4 regions of the Paenibacillus shunpengii genome follow, and region 2 is predicted to be linked to each of the others. Evidence: a T-box and tRNA genes for the amino acid it is inferred to sense, from the RefSeq annotation. Region 2 holds a T-box; the other regions hold tRNA genes.
What was found. The T-box of region 2 lies ahead of leuS (leucine--tRNA ligase). A T-box ahead of a tRNA ligase gene usually reads a tRNA of that ligase, here a tRNA-Leu.
Positions count from the first base shown of each region.

Region 1: it encodes a tRNA-Leu, which carries the amino acid that the T-box ahead of leuS (leucine--tRNA ligase) is inferred to sense. The anticodon was not compared.
Region 3: it encodes a tRNA-Leu, which carries the amino acid that the T-box ahead of leuS (leucine--tRNA ligase) is inferred to sense. The anticodon was not compared.
Region 4: it encodes a tRNA-Leu, which carries the amino acid that the T-box ahead of leuS (leucine--tRNA ligase) is inferred to sense. The anticodon was not compared.

Region 1 is NZ_JBHUMJ010000002.1:725,799-728,962, forward strand. It holds gene ACFSVM_RS03235 (hypothetical protein) at 1-318, opposite strand, end outside; gene ACFSVM_RS03240 (urease accessory protein UreF) at 593-1,291, opposite strand; tRNA gene ACFSVM_RS03245 (tRNA-Leu) at 1,610-1,692, shown strand; gene ACFSVM_RS03250 (glutathione peroxidase) at 1,777-2,256, opposite strand; cyclic di-AMP (ydaO/yuaA leader) riboswitch at 2,633-2,856, shown strand; cyclic di-AMP (ydaO/yuaA leader) riboswitch at 2,997-3,154, shown strand.
Region 2 is NZ_JBHUMJ010000004.1:100,080-103,243, reverse strand. It holds gene leuS (leucine--tRNA ligase) at 1-1,693, opposite strand, end outside; T-box leader at 1,811-2,054, opposite strand; gene ACFSVM_RS16810 (M3 family oligoendopeptidase) at 2,158-3,164, opposite strand, start outside.
Region 3 is NZ_JBHUMJ010000002.1:1,150,977-1,154,140, reverse strand. It holds gene ACFSVM_RS05455 (sensor histidine kinase) at 1-556, opposite strand, end outside; gene ACFSVM_RS05450 (response regulator transcription factor) at 543-1,250, opposite strand; tRNA gene ACFSVM_RS05445 (tRNA-Leu) at 1,419-1,502, opposite strand; gene ACFSVM_RS05440 (LysR family transcriptional regulator) at 1,685-2,587, opposite strand; gene ACFSVM_RS05435 (S66 peptidase family protein) at 2,716-3,164, shown strand, end outside.
Region 4 is NZ_JBHUMJ010000004.1:262,125-265,288, forward strand. It holds gene ACFSVM_RS17545 (hypothetical protein) at 1-124, shown strand, start outside; gene ACFSVM_RS17550 (DUF2905 domain-containing protein) at 132-353, opposite strand; gene ACFSVM_RS17555 (hypothetical protein) at 474-692, opposite strand; gene ACFSVM_RS17560 (hypothetical protein) at 1,180-1,581, shown strand; tRNA gene ACFSVM_RS17565 (tRNA-Leu) at 1,821-1,906, shown strand; gene ACFSVM_RS17570 (uracil-DNA glycosylase) at 2,008-2,676, shown strand; gene ACFSVM_RS17575 (hypothetical protein) at 2,705-3,124, shown strand.

The DNA.
Region 1 (3,164 bases), on a different contig from region 2:
CAGACGAAGCCATATGTAACTGTTGTCCCGCAGTATCCTGACTTCGCACACATAACCTGCCATGTTGTTGTTTAGTACTTCTTTGAGTTGATTGATAATGTTATTCATGCTGTGTGGACACGCCCCTGGAAATGACGCCATTAGATTGAAATAATTAGAACCCAGCCAATTGGTACTGGTAATACATTCATAACGGGACATCTTCTCGGGCAGAGGATGGTTGTACGAGCATATCGTTCCGTAAGCGTCAATAATGACAATGGTTGACTTGAAATCTTCGGACGAGGTCTTTATAAAAAAGGGTTCGGCTTCGGACAATAGTAGTCTCTCCCTACACTTATATTGACATTTTTAATGGATCAGAGGTGTTGTGTTGAGATTGAGTTTCTTCCAAAAAAAAGGTTGATCATATTATATACGTTCTTGCGTCATCTAACAATCATTAATCACTTACATACGTCGTTCTTTTGCGACAGCGTAAAGTGGAATTATGACGAAAAAAAGCACGCTGGCAGAGGAAGGGGGCCAGGCGTGCTTTAGATAGGGAGGGGCTTGGGAGGCCCTGAAGAGGTGAGCTGGAGGGGCCTTAGGCTTAAGCTCTTGTATGTTCAATACCGGATTCGTGGAAGGGGAAGCCCGGTATGAGGGATTGCATTGACAGAATTGAGCTCTGGAAGGGCTGGAGGCTTGCGCTTCTGGCTCTGTTCCATTCTTCTTCGAGGTCACTGTCCAGTACGCTGGACAAGGCGTCGAGATCGCGGGTTTCGATTTTTAATAGTCGTCTTGCGTGAATCAGGCATACATCCTTGGCAGCATGAAGATAACCGGAAGCTGCGTCGTCGGCGGTAACCTCAAGCTGAGTATTGATCCAGGCATGAACGACGGGGAGTGAGCCGACAGCATCATATCGATGGATAAGAGCTTCGAAATGCTCAAAGTCCATCCATGGATGCAGCGCTTTAGACAGTTTGATGAGACGCTTTCCCATGGCTCTGGAGGATTCCCGTTTGTAAGCAGGGGTTCGCTTGACGTGAAGCATCTTATCAATGAGGGCGATTCTCCACTCATCCTTCTGCTCTACTGCTGTGTAGATGGCCTTGATTGCCATGCCTTCCAACTGCACGAGACTTGGATGCAGCTCGCATCGCATGAATGTCTCCAGGTCGGTAGTCGTTTGGATCGTACCTTCCTCGATGTATGACTTAAGTCCGAAGGAATGAGAGAATCCTCCGACTTGAAGTGAGGAATCAAGCAGTTTTACATAATCAAGAAGCTTATTTCCTCTGTTCACCAGATTCGCCCCCTTATTGTGTTAAACGCGATAACCATCTTGGGTGAATTCATATGTTATGTATATGTCAATTTATCTTTGAATATCGGTATGTTTGATATGTATTTTTACATAAACATCCTTATACTGTCAATAATAAAACGGAATAATATCCTATAAACAGTTAAATACCTATTTTTAATGTAAGATATATTGACATTTACTTAACTTCACAGTCTTATCTAAAATCAAAAAATAAATTTTAAAATAATGACTTTACTTATGGTTGATAAGTGTGTATAATATATTTTGTTGGCACGAAAATGCTATACAAGATGCGCGGTCGTGGTGGAATGGCAGACACGCTATCTTGAGGGGGTAGTGGGTGTATACCCGTGGAGGTTCGAGTCCTCTCGACCGCATCATACGAAAGAGCTTGAAGCAATTTGCTTCAAGCTCTTTTTTTTGCTCAGTGTGGGTTTCGACGGGGATTACATGCAAAATTCTCATTTTAACAGCTTGGCGATATCCGCTTCAATCTTGTCCGGTGTCGTTTGTGGACTGTATCTTTTTACAATATTTCCGTTCTGATCGATAAGAAACTTGGTGAAATTCCACTTAATCGCCTTCGAGCCAAGTATACCTGGTGCACTGTCCTTTAAGTGCTTGAACAGCGGATGTGCCTCATCTCCATTGACTTTAATCTTCTCAAACATCGGGAAGCTCACACCATAGTTCATTTGGCAGAACTCTGCGATTTCATCATTTGAGCCCGGTTCTTGTTCGGCAAATTGGTTGCTGGGGAAACCGAGAATTTCAAAGGATTGGTCATTGAATTTGTCATATAGCTCCTGCAGTCCTTTGTATTGAGGGGTTAGTCCGCACTTGCTCGCTGTATTTACGATCAAGAGTACTTTTCCTTTGTACTCCTCCATGCTTAACTTCTGGCCTTTAAGTGTATTCACTTGGTATTGATAAATCGACATGCCTTCATCCATCCTTTTTATAAATTTGGAATATAAATGATGCTTGTATTGCCGTTTTCCATCAATCTCATTATATATATTGATAACAATTTAATTTTAAACAATATATGGAGAAAGTCAAACAAAGCTTAAGAATGGAGGGGGACGATTGTCGAAGGTAAACTTAGGCATTAGAATTAAACGAAATAACGAGATAAACTGAGAACAGATAAGCTGCATGCATATTGATGAATGTTTTACTCTTATTCTATCCAAAAACAACGCTAAATCGTCAAGATGAGCCGCTGAAGGAGCTTTACATCGATTTTCAACGGGTGTATGATTCATATCGTAAATCTTGAGCAAACGAACAACCGTTTATTTAAATAGTTTCTCATTGCTATGATCGCTTAATTTCTGCCTAATATGGCGGAGAGCGGGGGAACCAGAGTAAGGCAGCGTGCTTGATTCGGTGTGAGAGCCGAATGATACACGATGCATGGGGTGAATTCTGAACCGAAGATTCATGTGGAATGTCATATGGAATCATCAGGAACAGATAGGACGACTCTCACCGTCCGAATCCGACAGCTAACCTCGTAAGCTGTACAGAGCTGAACTAGAGATGTGGAAGAAATGCATGATTCTTTCCTTCACTTCGCTTAACGTGAATATTCTCTAGGTATCGTCTGTGCCAACGTTTGAGAGAGGAATGATAAATCTTGTGAGCGATCAGCCACAGAGGTTTAATCCTCTGTGGTTTTATTTATGCGCTGAATTTTTGTTGATCCAAAAAGCGGGGGACCCAGATGTGGATGCATCGATCCATGGGGTGAATTTCATGGCTATTGCCGTGAATAGGGCAATCTCTCTTGTCCGAATCCGACAGCTAACCTCGTAAGCGTAACAAAGGGAGAGGCAGCAAGCCG
Region 2 (3,164 bases):
TCGTCTCGACAACTCCCAGATCATACAGCACTTTGTGCCAGAAGCGGGCATACAGCAGATGAAGCACGGCATGCTCTGCTCCCCCGATATAAAGGTCTACCGGCAGCCATTCCCGCTGCTTCTCCTTCGAGACAAGCTCCTTGTCATTGTGAGGATCGATGAAGCGCAGGTAATACCAGCAGCTTCCCGCCCATTGCGGCATCGTATTCGTCTCACGGCGAGCCTTCATGCCCGTCTCCGGATCTACGGTATTAATCCACTCCGTTACATTAGCAAGGGGAGATTCTCCTGTACCGGAAGGCTTGATTTGCTCTACTTCAGGCAATAGCAGCGGCAGCTGATCCTCAGGCACAGTCTTCATCGTTCCGTCTTCCAAATGCAGAATCGGAATCGGCTCTCCCCAATAGCGCTGACGGCTGAACAGCCAGTCCCGCAGGCGGTAGGTAACTTTACCTTGACCTTTGCCGTTCTCTTCAAGCCATGAGATCGCAGCTGCAATCGCTTCTTCGTTATGCAGACCATCCAGGAAGCCGGAATTCACGTGAGCTCCGTCGCCTGTGTATGCTTCTTGTGTTACATCTCCGCCGGATACCACCTCAATAATATCAAGTCCAAACTCCTTGGCGAATTCCCAGTCACGGCTGTCATGACCCGGAACGGCCATAATTGCACCTGTACCATAACCAGCCAGTACATAATCTGCAATCCATACAGGCAGTTTAGCCCCGTTTACAGGATTGATAACATAAGCCCCTGTGAATACACCTGTCTTCTCCTTCGCAAGATCGGTACGTTCGAGATCACTCTTCCGCGAAGCCTTCTCGACGTATGCTTCAACGGCCTCACGCTGTTCAGCTGTTGTGATGTCTGCTACCAGTTCATGCTCTGGAGCAAGTACCGCATAGCTTGCACCGAATAAGGTGTCTGGGCGGGTAGTAAATACCGTAACCCCTGCATCATGACCTTCGAGAGGGAAGGTCACCTCCGCACCTTTGGATCTTCCGATCCAGTTCCGCTGCATATCCTTGATGCTCTCTGCCCAATCCAGTTCGTCCAGGTCATCAAGCAAACGATCGGCATATTCCGTAATCTTCAGCACCCATTGACGCATTGGCTTGCGCACAACCGGGAATCCGCCGCGCTCACTCTTACCGTCGATGACTTCTTCGTTAGCAAGCACTGTTCCAAGCTCTTCACACCAGTTTACCGGCACTTCGGATACATAGGCCAGACCGCGCTTATACAACTGGATGAAGATCCACTGTGTCCATTTGTAGTAATCAGGATCTGTCGTACTGATCTCACGATCCCAGTCATAAGAGAAGCCGAGTGATTTGATCTGACGGCGGAAGTTATTGACATTCTTCACGGTAATATCCCGTGGATGCTGTCCCGTATCAATAGCATGCTGCTCAGCAGGAAGTCCAAAGGCATCCCAGCCCATCGGGTGAAGCACGTTGTAGCCGCGCATTCTCTTGTATCGGGACACGATATCAGTTGCCGTATAGCCCTCTGGATGTCCTACGTGCAGTCCTGCACCTGAAGGATAAGGGAACATATCCAGGGCGTAAAATTTCGGTTTGTCCGGATTTTCCTCTGTCTTAAATGTCTTGTTCTGATCCCAGTATTGCTGCCATTTCGGCTCAATTACCTGGGGATTATAGCCGTGCTTCGGCTGTTCTTTCTGACTCAATGTGCATCCTCCTCGTCATCATAACCAACTTCTCCACGCGATTACAGAATGGTTCAGCTAGCGTAACTAAATGAATTCTATAATCAAAAAAACCTCCGCATCCCATAGCGTGTCATCGCTAGGGACGAGAGGTTGTAATTCCCGTGGTACCACCCTAGTTAGCGGACAAACGTGCTTCGTCGTCCACTCCCTTAAGCACCCTGTAACGGCGGTGAACCGATGAGGCTTACCAAATGCTGAACAATTAGCCTAACCTCATATCTCCAAGGCGAGTTCATAGTGCTCCGGCAACCAGCTTGCACCAACCGCTGGCTCTCTGAAATACACAGGCGCTATTACTATTCCTCTTCATCGAAAATTCAATAATAATCGGGATCATTATACAAGATTGACAAGGATAAAGTCAAATATTGCGTTTTACAGCTTGATTTCAATCTCGCCTTGTGGTCAGTATAATGTCCGTCTTACAGTGCCGTATCATCCACGCTGTCGAGCCATTCTTCAATCGTGCCGATCACCGAAGTGACACAGCCTTCTTCAAATGGAGAGATCAGGCCCGCGATGGCCACCAGCTCCGTAAAGGATTTGCTTCCTCCCTGACGACAGAGATTCAAATAATCGGCCCATGCCGCAGCATAATCCTCTCTCGAACGCTTCCAGAACTGGAACGCGCAGATTTGAGCAAGGGTGTAATCAATATAGTAAAACGGAGAGCTGAAAATGTGGCCCTGCTTATGCCAGAAGCCGCCTTGCTCCAGATAACTGTTGTTCTCGTAATTGCGATGCGGCAGATACTTCCGTTCGATCTCACGCCATGCCTGCTTCCGTTCTGCTGGAGTCGCTTCTGGATTCGCATAGACAAAATGCTGGAATTCATCTACCGATACTCCGTAAGGAATAAAGGTAAGGCCGCTTGCGAGATGCTCGAATCGGTATTTGTCCACTTCATGCTCGAAGAATAGATCCATCCACGGCCAAGTGAAGAACTCCATGCTCATGGAATGAATCTCGGCAGCTTCAAGTGTCGGGAACATATACTCAGGAACGCCAAGGTCACGACTCTGATACACCTGAAAAGCATGGCCTGCCTCGTGGGTCAGTACGTCAATATCTCCGGATGTTCCGTTAAAGTTCGAGAAGATAAACGGTGCTTTGTAGTCTGAGATGAACGTGCAGTATCCACCGCTGCGCTTTCCTTTTTTACTGACCAGATCCATCAGCTCATTATCGAGCATAAAGTTGAAGAACTCACTCATCTCCGGTGACAGCTCATCGTACATCTTCTTCCCGTTCTGGACAATCCATTCCGGGTCCCCCTTAGGCGTTGCATTCCCAGTAGGGAAGACTACATTCTCGTCATAGTAGTAGAGCTCGTCTACGCCGATCCGTTTACGCTGACGTTCCTTGAGCTTGGAGGCTACCGGTACGATATGCTCCAGCACCTGAGCGCGGAACTTCTCAACCATTTCGG
Region 3 (3,164 bases), on a different contig from region 2:
ATCGGTTCCTTTCTTCCAGCTTAATTGTATATTCCGATTGCTTAAGGAATTCCTGGTTCTCCTGCAAGGATCGCCTCAGCCTGTCCATATCAGCCTGGATTGATTCGTATTTCTCGAATTGATTATTCACCACCGTTTTATAGTGCCTGACAGCAGAATAAGCCAGAAATATGAATCCTGAGGTGAGCAAATAATGAAACAGAATAGAGCTTGGAACTAAGCCCAGTGTTATAAGAAAGAACAGGAACGGATACACCAAATAATTTTTCAGGGAGACGGATATCTCATAGAGGCTGATTGCTAACAGCAGCAGAAAAGAAACATGAATAAATACTGCACATCCGATAATCCACCCGATGGTTAATACATGAAGGCAGAGTATAGATTTGTGATTCCTTAGAATAAGCATCATGCAGTTAAGAGATATGTATATCAGCACAGAAAAAATAAACCATCTCTGATCTTGATCAGCGCCGAGCACCGTGCCTGAAATATAGACAAGCAGAATCAGCCTGCAGCCGACCATCCACAATTCGTAATAATTAAAGCTCTTCATCTGAAACCCGTACTTCACCAGTTAAATAGTAAATCGCAATTTGCGTTCGATGGGCAAGTCCCGTCTTGTTCAATATAGAAGTAATATGGTTAGCTACTGTTCCCTCCGATAAAAAAAGCTTCTTGGCGATCCCTTTATTAGACAGCCCTTTTGCGATACAGCCCATAATATCTAATTCGCGGTCCGTAAACAAACTACGGTCTATATGATCCGTATGACTTGGTATGGATACAGATTCCGGGATCGTTTTCTGATGGGCTGAAATTGGGTGGCTTGAGCTAGGTAAGCTTGACTTGATCTTATCAAGTACAGCACCTTGCAGCACATGATGATTCCGGTTGACACTTTTAATCGCATCTCGGATTTGCTCTGGGTCATTATTCTTGAGGAGATATCCTCTAGCCCCAGCCTGTATCGCTTCAAAGACAAACTCATCATCGTCAAACGTCGTTAATATGAGCGGTCTTGTCTGTGTCAGCTGTACAATCTTCCTTGTGGCTTCGACTCCATTCAGATTCGGCATCCGAATATCGAGCAGGGCCACATCCACTTCGTGCTGCTGACAATATTGCACAGCCATAGCACCATCCTCGACCGCTGCCACGATTTCAAATTCCTCAAAGCTGGACAATATAATTCTCATTCCTTCGCGAATAAAGGAATTATCATCTGCTATCAATACTTTGATCTTCATATTAAGCCCCTTGTATAACCGAATTTAATCTCTACATTCATTATATGCGAATCCCTATTCATAATTAAGACCATAATCCCTATAAAATGGAAGTATTGAGGCAATGCAGCTCGGCATCTGTACAACAAAAACAGGCTTCCGGTATTCCGGAAGCCTGTCTGGATAGGATGCGGTCGAGAGGACTCGAACCTCCACGGGGGTTAGCCCACACGGACCTGAACCGTGCGCGTCTGCCAATTCCGCCACGACCGCATATTTAATTGACTACTCTCATATTATAGCGATTAAAGGTATACATTGCAAGTTATTCAGCAAAATTTAATAGATTCTTGTGAACGACCGGTTATATCTAACATTAGAGAAGGAGCAGATCAACCAAGCAAACCATATAAACAGCCGCTTATGTAAACCTTCTCCTTCATCTCAATTACATTTTATAAAATCGCTTCATGCAGCGCATCCACATAGGCAGCCGCCAGCTTAGACATCATTGCATTCTTATGAGCGATCCAACCCACGTTAATCGTTTCCTTGCAATCCAGCGGAACGGGAATAATATCATTTCCATTTAAGTCTGCACTTAGTACACCCGTTGAGATCGTATACCCATTCAGGCCAATTAGCAGATTAAACAGTGTTGCTCTGTCATTGACACGTATACTCTTCTTGTGTGACAGCGTGCTTAAGATCTCCTCGGAGAAATGAAAAGAGTTGTACTCACCTTGATCAAAGGACAAATAAGGATACTCCTCCAGCTCCTCAATGGTCACTATGGACTGCTTCGCGAGCGGGTTATGAATACTGATGAAGATATGCGGCTTCGCTACAAACAAGCTATGAAACTGCAAATTGGCGGAATCCAGGAGTCGATTGATAACTTTGGCATTAAACTCATTTAAATACAAGATCCCAATCTCGCTGCGCAGTGTTTTGACATCTTCAATAATCTCATAAGTCTTCGTTTCCCGTAGCGCCAGCTCATATTCATCTAATCCGTGCTCCTTCACCAGCTTCACAAAAGCGTTGACGGCAAAGGCATAGTGCTGGGTAGAGACTGAAAAATGCTGCGGAGACGGCTTGGCGTTCCGATATCTGCTCTCCAGCAGCTCTGCCTGCTCGGTCACCTGTCTGGCGTACCCCATGAATTCGGCACCTTCCATTGACAGCGTAATCCCCTTATTTGTCCGTTCAAATATAGTAATGCCGATCTCTTCCTCCAGCTCTTTGATCGCCTTGGACAAGCTCGGCTGAGATATAAACAGCCGCTTAGCGGCCTCATTCATGGAGCCGCGGTTCGCAACCTCAATCACGTATTTTAACTGCTGCAGTGTCGTCATAACTCTCCTACTTTCGTAAATTAAACTAATCCTCATCGGGAAGACAGAAGAACATAATTCATCGTAAATCGCCATACACATCATTAAATACACACTTGAATCGGAATATATTTAAGGAGGGCCGGTATATGGCTATTGCTCCCCCTATTTTACAAGCAGGAGACACTGTGGGTCTAGTCACATTAGGCAGCCCGTTAAGCGCTGAAACCATCGATTCACGAATCGAGGTCCTTCGGGGCTCTGGTTTTAATGTAATTATTGGCAACCATGTATATGATCAGGACGGGTTCCTGGCAGGAACAAACGAGGAGCGGGCATCCGACCTTATGAGCATGTTTGAGAACGAAGAGGTCAGATTAATTCTTGCAACACGCGGCGGCACTGGAGTTGCCGGCATTCTTCCTTATCTTGACTATGATGTAATCCGCAATAATCCCAAAATCGTATCCGGCTATAGTGATATTACAATACTGCTGAATGTGCTCTATCAATACGCGGACCTCATTACACTGCAGAGCCTCATGCTTATTGACTTCGCACCACAGACGCCTGCTTATAACTTCGATCAATTTTATAA
Region 4 (3,164 bases), 160 kb from region 2:
GTGGCAGGATCAATCATCTACAGAACACATTATGATTCTAGAGGGCTGGGAGCCAGAGGAGCAAACGTCGGTGCGTTCGATACCAGCTTCATCAGATGGAATGGATTATTGGACGAAATACTAGCTGCTGTTTATTTCATAAAGTGGCGGATAATCCAGGAGATCAACGTAAGGATAAGACTAATAACGATACAAGTAACAATGGGGAAATAGAATTTAAAGTTCCCTCGATCTACATAAATGTCTCCTGGTAATTTACCTAGTTGCACAAATCTTCCGAGAATCATCCAGATCAAGCCAATCACGATCAGTGCAATCCCAGCAAATATGAGAAGCTTAGGCATATTGTTCATTACTAGCTCACCCCCATTAAATAATAAAATAGCCAGAGCCATGATGCCAGGCCCCAGCTAATTCATATCTATGATTTACATTGCGTTGTAAATTTATGAACAGTACATTGTAGGATAACTTTAAGATAAAGCCAATTTTCTTGAGCGGTTAATACTGATAATCCGGGTAATTTGCTCTACTTCCTCATATGGTATCCAAACCGGACCAAAGGTTGTTTTTAATACAAGCCTTGATGAATGATCTGTAGGAACAGGATACCCAGTTAGGGTCTCTCCATCTTTGCTTCGTACCATGATCTGCTGATTACGTTTCATCGCAATAATCGCTTCTTTATTCATAAGCCTATTCTCCCTATGCCAGTGATTAATGTAATGAATCAGGTCTAATTACATTGCAAACTGGTTGTTTTATCACATCTTTTTTCACTTTCATGTCTACGAATAGTCTATCAGAACTAGTTCTAAATTTCTACAATAATCCAGGAAAAAATATCTTAAAGTTAAATAAACCAATTCGGCGGAAGTTTAAACATTCGTGATGAATATGAAGAAATGAGTGAGTAAGTTTAATGTGGCAGATAATATGGGTATAACTATCTTAGGAGGAATGCACAATGAATATTCATGGATGGTATATCGTTATCTTTGCTGTAATTATTGCTGCGGGTATTGGTGGCATTGCTTGGTGGATGAGAATGGCGAGCAGAAAGAAAGGGTACAAGGAAGAATAATCTGTGTTTTAGCTAAATAAAGGTAGCTCGTTATTATTCTGTAGATCTGCTTTCTATTCAGGGTACCAGATCAACTTCTTAGAGGGAGCAGAAATATGATGAATGTATTAAAATTTGGGATCGTCATGATGTGCTTATTATTTCCTGTTGCTTGCGCCACAGACTCTGCAGAGCGGGAAGAATCATCCGCAGGGACAGTTCAGACGGAGAACAACGATCCTTTTGTTACATGGTCTGGTGGGATTCCATATAAAGTAATTACCGAGGAAGTTCTTCCAGATAAGTTGGCAAGTGAGGAGCTAGGTGAAGTAACGATGGAAGTAACTTTATCGGAATTAACAGAGGATAACGAGCTTAAAGGTCAAGACGGCTTAAGCAATTATTTGAAAGCGGGATCGCTGATATTTCAATTAAAAGATGCGAACACGAATGAGGTTATTCTTGTTGAACATGAAGGCCAATTATACAAAGCCGTGCGCTTAGATCATGAAGAATAAACTATTCATGGCGATGCAAACGTTCAGGAGTCCATCTCGAAGAGGTGGATTTTTTTGTGCGGTTAAAGTCAGATCAAGATTTCATGAATATAAGTAAGCACAGAGCTTGTCAAAACGTGACTGTTCATATATAATAAGAGATACCGGATTTTTGAGCATATTTGCTGGGGAATTCGAAAGTGGTTGTGGATTGTTCTTTAACTTTACACTGAGTTTGGTTAAACAGTCTATACACATACGCCGGGGTGGCGGAATTGGCAGACGCACAGGACTTAAAATCCTGCGATGGGTGACCATCGTACGGGTTCGACCCCCGTCCTCGGCATACATTTAGATGAAATAGGCTGGCTCCTAACAGGAGTCCAGCTTATTTTTTTAGATATCTATATATGGTATAAAGTGATTGGGAATGAGGAGAGCAGATATATGTTTAATAATGACTGGGATGAACTGCTGCGGGACGAGATGAGTAAGGATTATATGCAAGAGCTTCGATTGAAGCTGGCTGTTGAATATAAGACGCAAACGATATATCCTCCGAAGGAAGACATATTCAATGCGTTGAAATTGACCTCGTATGCGAATACAAAGGTTGTGATTATTGGACAAGATCCATATCATGGAGCGGGTCAGGCGGAAGGGCTAAGTTTTTCTGTCAAAAAAGGGGTTAAAATCCCTCCATCTTTGCGAAATATATATAAAGAATTACATAGTGATCTTGGGGTGTCCATCCCTACACATGGGTCTCTTCAGGATTGGGCGGAGGAAGGAGTTCTGTTACTAAATAACGTATTAACTGTGAGAGAGGGAGAACCTGCTTCACATCGCCATATCGGATGGGAGCGGTTTACTGACGCGGTAATTGGGAATTTGAATGTCCGGGAGCAGCCTGTCGTGTTTATGCTCTGGGGAAGTCACGCACAGAAGAAGGGGGCCTTCATAGATCGTTCCCGTCATCTGGTTATAGAATCAGCTCACCCGAGTCCGCTTGCAGCTCGGCACGGTTTTTTTGGAAGCCATCCATTTTCTCGAGCGAACGCCTTCTTGGAAGAAGAAGGAATCAAGCAAGTAAATTGGATAATCTCGGACAAGTAACAAGAAGAACACGGAGGTGAACGGGAGAATGAAACACTGGGTAGGCCAAAGAGTGCTGGTGGAACGAGCAGGTGGTCGTAAAGATCCCGTTCAAGGGATATTGCTGAAGTGGGATGCAGATGCCGAAATCATCGTCGTAGGAGCGAAGAGAGTCAAGATTCCGTTTAGTCAAATTGTACGAATTCATCCCTTGCCTGAGGATGCCTATGGAAAAGGCAAGAAAAGAGCAAGATCTTCTATTCATACGGTCGGATATGTGATGCGTCAGTCGATTCAATTTGATAATGCAATTTACTTCAAATCTGCGGTAACGGTATGGAAAGGGGTTAAGCTAATTTCGTACCGGACGACAATCAGCTCTCATGACGACCATAATGTGGTACTTGAAGACGGGACAGTCCTTGATAAAGAACTGTATACGTTCGTTGTGAGGTCAAGGCGTGGATAAGATCTCATTATTTTAATTTAAATTTTATGTTTCTATCATG